Regions from separate parts of the Mesorhizobium sp. P2_D6 genome, predicted to be linked through region 1. Evidence: predicted binding sites of a transcription regulator. Region 1 holds the regulator's gene; the other holds the start of a gene.
What was found. The regulator HrcA, encoded in region 1, represses chaperone genes, less so after heat shock. The targets are predictions, from matches to a motif close to GTTAGCACTCNCNNNNNGNGAGTGCTAAC.

Region 1 (3,416 bases):
GCCGTCGCGATAGGCAAAGCGCACCACGCTGTCGGTGTTGGCGATATAGACCCATTGCGGCTTGTCGCCCGGCGGGTAGAAGGCGATGCCGTAGGGCTGGTTGAGATCGCCGGCGAAAATGCCGTCCTCGGTCGGCTTCGCGCTGTCCTTGGCCAGCCGATAGACGCGGATCTGGTTGGCGTGGCTGTCGGCAACGAACAAATCGCCATTCGGCGCCACGCGCACGACGCGCGGATTGGCGATGCCGGAGGCGATCAATTCGGCCGAGAAGCCGGGCGGCAGGACGGGCTTGGCGCCTTCGGGCCGATCGCCGAGGCCGGCGCCGTTGGAGGCGGATTCAGTAAGATAGGGCTTTTGCAGATCATCCGGCTTGATCAGCCGGCGCACGCCCGGTTTGTCCGCCTTCCAACCGCCGAAAGCGTCCTTGCCGGTCAGCAGCGGTTGATCGGCTTGCTGAGCGACGGCACTGGTGGCCACAAGCAGGGCAAGGCTCGCGAAGCCGGCAATCCGGATCACGCTGTCCTCCTCGAATTCACGCCAGTTGGGGCGTCATGCAAAGAAGAGATATCGTGCGAGCGCCACAAAAGAGAAGCGTGCGCGCAGATTCAAGCGAAACCCGTCAGCTGTCTTCTTCCTCGACATCGAGATCGTCGTCGAGCCGCTTTTCCAGCGCGACGAGATCGTCCGGCAGCGGCAGGCCCATGGCGCGCATTTCGCGGAGTTTTTCGCGCAGTTGCTCCTGGATTTCGTGCTCGTCCTCGGGCTGGTTGACCATTTCCTCGAGCAGCAGACTGATCTGGGCCTTGAACGATTCAAGCGCCATTCTGCGCCCTCCTTTGCGGTGATGCCGGCTTCGGACTTATCTCAACATCCGGGTAATCAATTGGGCAGTGTAGTCGACCATGGGCACGATGCGGGCATAATTCAGCCTGGTAGGGCCGATGACGCCGAGCGCGCCGACGACCCGGGCATCCTTGTCGCGGTAGGGCGCCACCACCAGCGACGAGCCGGAGAGCGAAAACAGCTTGTTTTCCGAGCCGATGAAGATGCGCACGCCGGGGCCGTCCTCGGCGAGGTCGAGCAGCTGGATCAGCCCGTCCTGCGTTTCCAGGTCCTCGAACAGGTGCCTGAGCAATTCGATGTCGGCCTGGGCGGTGACATTTTCGAGCAGATTGGCGCGGCCGCGCACGATGAGACGCGCCGGCAGGCCGCTGTCGGCGCCCGCCCACACCGCCAGGCCTTTTTCGACGAGATCCTGCGACAGCGTGTCGAGGGCGGCCCTGGTCTCGTCCTTGATACGAGCGATCTCGATGCGCGCCTCAGCGAGCGTGCGGCCCCTGATATGGGCGTTTAGGAAGTTGGAGGCTTCGTGCAGTTGCGAGACGGTGATGCCGGCCGGCAGGTCGACGACACGGTTCTCGACATCGCCGTTCTGCGACACCATCACGGCCAGCGCCTTGGTCGGCTCAAGCTGGATGAACTCGATGTGCTTCAGCGCCACCTCGTTCTTGGTGGCCAGCACCAGGCCGGCGCCGCGCGACATGCCCGACAGCATCTGGCTGGCCTCGGTCAGCATGTGTTCCAGCGTCGCGCCCGAGCCGGAGGCGCGCACCTGCGCCTCGATGACGCGGCGTTCCTCGTCGGAAAGATCGCCGAGCTCCATGAAGGCATCGACAAAGAAACGCAGGCCCGTCTGTGTCGGCAGCCGCCCGGCCGAGATGTGCGGGGCATAGATCAGGCCGAGATGTTCGAGATCGCTCATCACATTGCGGATGGTGGCCGGCGACAGCGACGACGGCAGGATGCGCGACAGGCTGCGCGATCCCACAGGCTCACCATCCTTGAGGTAGGAATCAACGATGCGCCGGAAAATGTCGCGCGAGCGCATGTCGAGCGACTGCAGCGCGGGTGCCAGCAGACTGGGTTCGGTGACTGCCTTGGTCATTCGGGCCAAAAACCTCCGGCTAAAGGATATAGACTTCCTTCGCCCCTGCGCAACCCGCTGCCGCACTTGCGGTCAGCGGCGTCTGTTCCAGATCGCCCGCTGCCGCGTTTGCGGCCAGCGGCGTCGCTCTTGCGATCGCCCAATGCCGTATGCGGTCACGGCGCCGCGTTTGCGGCCATTTTCCTTTGCGCCATGGGCTGCATGCGTCTACAAGCCGCCCACGCAACCGCAAAAAGAACAGAAAGAGGCCTCGATGCGCCCCTCCAAACGCCAAGCCGACGAAATGCGCGCCATCTCCTTCGAGCGCGGCGTGTCCAAACACGCCGAAGGCTCGTGCCTAGTGAAATTCGGCGACACGCATGTTCTGTGCACGGCGAGCCTGGAGGAAAAGGTGCCGGGCTGGATGCGCAATTCCGGCAAGGGCTGGGTGACGGCTGAATACGGCATGCTGCCGCGCTCGACGGGCGAACGCATGCGCCGTGAAGCTTCTGCCGGCAAACAAGGCGGCCGCACGCTGGAGATCCAGCGGCTGATCGGCCGTTCGCTGCGCGCGGTCGTCGACCTGCAGGCGCTGGGCGAACAGCAGATCACCGTCGACTGCGATGTCATCCAGGCCGATGGCGGCACCCGCACGGCCTCGATCACCGGCGGCTGGGTAGCGCTCTACGATTGCCTGCGCTGGATGGAAGCACGGCAGATGGCCAGCATTGCCAAAGTGCTGAAAGACCATGTCGCGGCAATTTCCTGCGGCATCCATGACGGTCAGCCGGTCATCGATCTCGACTATATCGAGGATTCGTCGGCCGGTACCGACGCCAATTTCGTCATGACCGGCAAGGGCGGCATCGTCGAGATCCAGGGCACCGCCGAGGGCGAGCCTTTCTCCGAAGGGCAGTTCGCGGAGCTGATGGGTCTGGCCAAGAAGGGCATCCAAAGGTTGGTGAGTTTGCAGCAGATGGCTGTGGCCTGATTGAATTTACTGCGATGACGTCGGCGATCCTTCACACCCCCCTCTGGCCTGCCGGCCATCTCCCCCGCAAGGGGGGAGATCAGAGGTTGCTACCGTTTTCGCCAACCATCAACGTTGAGACGCCGCCAGCGGAACTGCCAATCTTCCCCCTTGCGGGGGAGATGCCCGGCAGGGCAGAGGGGGGTGCCTCGTGACTCCCTCTGCTGTTTTGGAATCCGCTCTCTACGTCACCGATCTCGCCGCCGCCGAAGCGTTCTACCGCGACATCCTCGGCCTCGACCTCCTCGGCAAAGTCGACGGCCGCCATCTCTTCTTCCGCTGCGGCGCCGGCGTTTTGCTGATCTTCAACGCCGAGGCGACCAAAATCCCGCCGGCGCCGGATGCGCGGCTGAAAGTGCCGCCGCACGGCACGGTCGGCGAGGGTCATCTGTGCTTTGCGGCAAGCGGGGATGAACTCGGGCGCTGGAAGGCGCAGCTTGAGGCGAAAGACATCGCCATTGA
Region 2 (3,416 bases), on a different contig from region 1:
AACGCGGTCCTTCTTTTCCTTGACTTCGACTTCCGTCGCACCGCCGACGCGGATCACCGCAACGCCGCCCGCGAGCTTCGCGAGACGTTCCTGCAACTTCTCCTTGTCGTAGTCCGAGGTGGTCTCCTCGATCTGCTGCTTGATCTGGGCGACGCGGCCCTGGATTTCGGCCTTCTTGCCGGCGCCGTCGACGATGGTGGTGTTCTCCTTGGAGATCGACACCTTCTTGGCGCGGCCGAGCATGTTGAGGCCGACATTCTCGAGCTTGATGCCGAGGTCTTCCGAGATGACCTGGCCACCGGTGAGGATGGCGATGTCTTCCAGCATGGCCTTGCGGCGATCACCGAAGCCCGGAGCCTTGACGGCGGCGATCTTCAGGCCACCGCGCAGCTTGTTGACGACCAGCGTGGCCAGAGCCTCGCCTTCGACGTCTTCCGAGATGATGAGCAGCGGCTTGGAGGTCTGCACGACGGCTTCGAGAACCGGCAGCATGGCCTGGAGGTTGGAGAGCTTCTTCTCGTGCAGCAGGATGTAGACGTCCTCGAGCTCGGCAACCATCTTGTCGGCGTTGGTGACGAAGTAGGGTGAGAGATAGCCGCGGTCGAACTGCATGCCTTCCACGACTTCGAGTTCCGTCTCGGCAGTCTTGGCTTCCTCGACCGTGATGACGCCTTCGTTGCCGACCTTCTGCATCGCTTCCGCGATCATCTTGCCGACCGACTCGTCGCCATTGCCGGCGATCGTGCCGACCTGGGCAACCTCTTCCGAGGTCTTGATCTTCTTGGCGTTCTTGATCAGCGTCGCGACGACGTCGGTCACGGCAAGATCGATGCCGCGCTTCAGGTCCATCGGGTTCATGCCGGCGGCAACCGCCTTGTGGCCTTCCTGGACGATCGACTGCGCCAGAACGGTCGCGGTCGTGGTGCCGTCGCCGGCGATGTCGTTGGTCTTCGAAGCGACTTCGCGGACCATCTGTGCGCCCATGTTTTCGAACTTGTCTTCAAGCTCGATTTCCTTGGCGACGGTGACGCCGTCCTTGGTGATGCGCGGGGCGCCGAACGACTTGTCGATAACGACGTTGCGGCCCTTGGGGCCGAGCGTCACCTTCACCGCGTCGGCGAGGATGTTGACACCGCGCAGCATGCGCTCGCGGGCGTCACGGGAGAATTTTACGTCTTTGGCAGCCATTTTTAACTCCTGGGCATTTCGCCCGAAATTCAGATTGGATGGTACGGATGAAAGGCAGCGGCGTGTTAGCCGATGATGCCCATGATGTCGGCTTCCTTCATGATCAGAAGGTCTTCGCCATTGAGCTTGACTTCGGTGCCCGACCACTTGCCGAACAGGATACGGTCGCCAGCCTTGACGTCCAGCGGGACCAGCTTGCCGGCTTCGTCACGAGCGCCGGAGCCGACAGCAATGATCTCGCCTTCCTGCGGCTTTTCCTTTGCCGTATCCGGGATGATGATCCCGCCGGCGGTCTTGGATTCGGATTCGACCCGGCGAACGACCACGCGGTCATGAAGCGGGCGGAACTTCGACTTTGCCATTTTTTCTTCCTCGATGAGAACGGTGAGAAAAGCGTCCGGCGACGCCGGATAACTTACAAAGCTCGGCTATGCCGGCCTGCGGTTAGCACTCACCAAGGGCGAGCGCTAACAATGCGACGAGATAAGCCCTAGGCTGGGGCTAGTCAAGACAAGAGGGTGGGCGATCACGATTTTCCGGACGATGCAGCCCTGAAAGAGTCGAGCCAATCGATGGTGTTCGGAGGCTCGACCCACAGGATGAATCCACCCTGCGGATCGGTAACCATTGTGCCTTCCGCGATCTGCCAGCGCGCTTCGTCGCACCGTAGAGAGCGAGGTGAGGGGCTGAGCATTTGGTAGCGCCGAGACGTGCCGAGCTTTTGCGTGGAGTGGCCATGCGGGATGTCTCCTTTAGCATCATCTCCCGCACCAGAGGCTTGCCCGTTCATGGGACTGTATTTCTATCCACAGGGTGGATGCATCTCATCGAAACAAACGATTTTATCAATCTTCCGGAATCTCGCGTTTGACGTCAGCACCTCACACGCCCTGATCGCCCGCTCCCCTCACCAGAGCGGCAGATTTTTTGCAGAGGTACTCGGACTGAATACGCGTTCCCATTCACGTTAGTTGTGGATAACAAGGCTGAATTAACATGCAAAATCTGCGCATCTAAATCGATTTGAGCAATCACGGACGTTGCGGACCAGAATCGCCGTCACCCTGAAATCGACAAGGCATCGGCTATCCCAAAATCGGGGCTTGACGTTACGTAAGGTCCTATGTTTTCCGATGTGCGGGAACGACTTCCAGTCTCAGCCCAAGGGCAACGAAAATGAGGGGCAGCAATGGTGGCTGGCGAACCTAATGACGTGCGGGTCAAGCGTTGTAGTGGGGGATGGGTTGTTCATATTGTCGAGGACGGCAAACTGACAGTTCTTCGGTTCAAGACACAGTTTCCCGCCGAAAATTACGCCGATGGCCAACGAGCCAGGCTCGGTCTTGCTGCCAAGCCACCGATCGACGAACCTGATATGTAACGCGATCAGGCGTCGGATGGCTGGCGAGCCTTGGCGCCGGCGGGAAACACTTTGCCGAAGGCCCACCTCAATGCTGCTTGCGGCCGTTCGGCTAGCCATATTCGCGATGATGGTTGGCACCGCTGCCGATGCGGAAGACGGTGGCCTGCTTGATCGACACGGCGGCAAAGATCATGAAAAGCCAGGTCGTCAAGGACCCAGCCGCGGCGCTTGAGAAAGCAGAAAGAATTTGCAAGCCGCCACCGCAAGTAACCTGAGACAAGGGTCAGACATGCAAACCGCTGTTCGCGGATCAGCAGCTGCGAGACATTGCGCCATCCCACGAAGGCCCACGGTGCCCAAGGCGCAGTGGGCATCGGCCCTTTTTCAGCAACTTCGTCGAGTCTTAGACCAGACGCTCTTCAGTGCCGAGGCTCGCACATCTGCGGAGCGCGGCTCACGCCCCGGAAACCAAGGCTGGAATTGCCAAAGCTTCATTCGCCTCATCAAGGATCGAGAAACTGTAACGGCCGTCTGTGTCAAGATCGACGGAGTAGCTCAGGCGGTCGAGTATGTAGTTATCCTGGTCGAACGTGACGATGCGCGGCTTCAGCGAGGTGATATGCACTTCGTCCAGGTAGATGGAGTTGCAGACGATAATTGGGTCGTCGGGCTGACAGGTGCGAGCCGCCGCTCCGTTGAGGATGCAGCACCGTGAACCGCGCTCGCCGAGGATGACATAGGTCGAAATCCGCGCACCGGAATTCTTGTTCCATATCTCCACGAATTCCATCGGCAGGATCCCGGCTGCCTCGCAGTGGTCGGGGTCGAGCGTTATCGAACCATGGTAGTTGAGGTTCGCTTCGGT

Region 2: the regulator HrcA is predicted to act here: its motif matches at 1,632-1,660, upstream of groES (co-chaperone GroES).

Annotation. Positions count from the first base shown of each region.
Region 1 is NZ_JBFUEG010000019.1:84,125-87,540, reverse strand. Features, by position in the region: gene AC1D1L_RS28330 (PQQ-dependent sugar dehydrogenase) at 1-516, opposite strand, end outside; gene AC1D1L_RS28325 (hypothetical protein) at 620-823, opposite strand; gene hrcA (heat-inducible transcriptional repressor HrcA) at 860-1,945, opposite strand; gene rph (ribonuclease PH) at 2,199-2,915, shown strand; gene AC1D1L_RS28310 (VOC family protein) at 3,106-3,416, shown strand, end outside.
Region 2 is NZ_JBFUEG010000014.1:53,066-56,481, forward strand. Features, by position in the region: gene groL (chaperonin GroEL) at 1-1,188, opposite strand, end outside; gene groES (co-chaperone GroES) at 1,254-1,550, opposite strand; gene panD (aspartate 1-decarboxylase) at 3,006-3,416, opposite strand, start outside.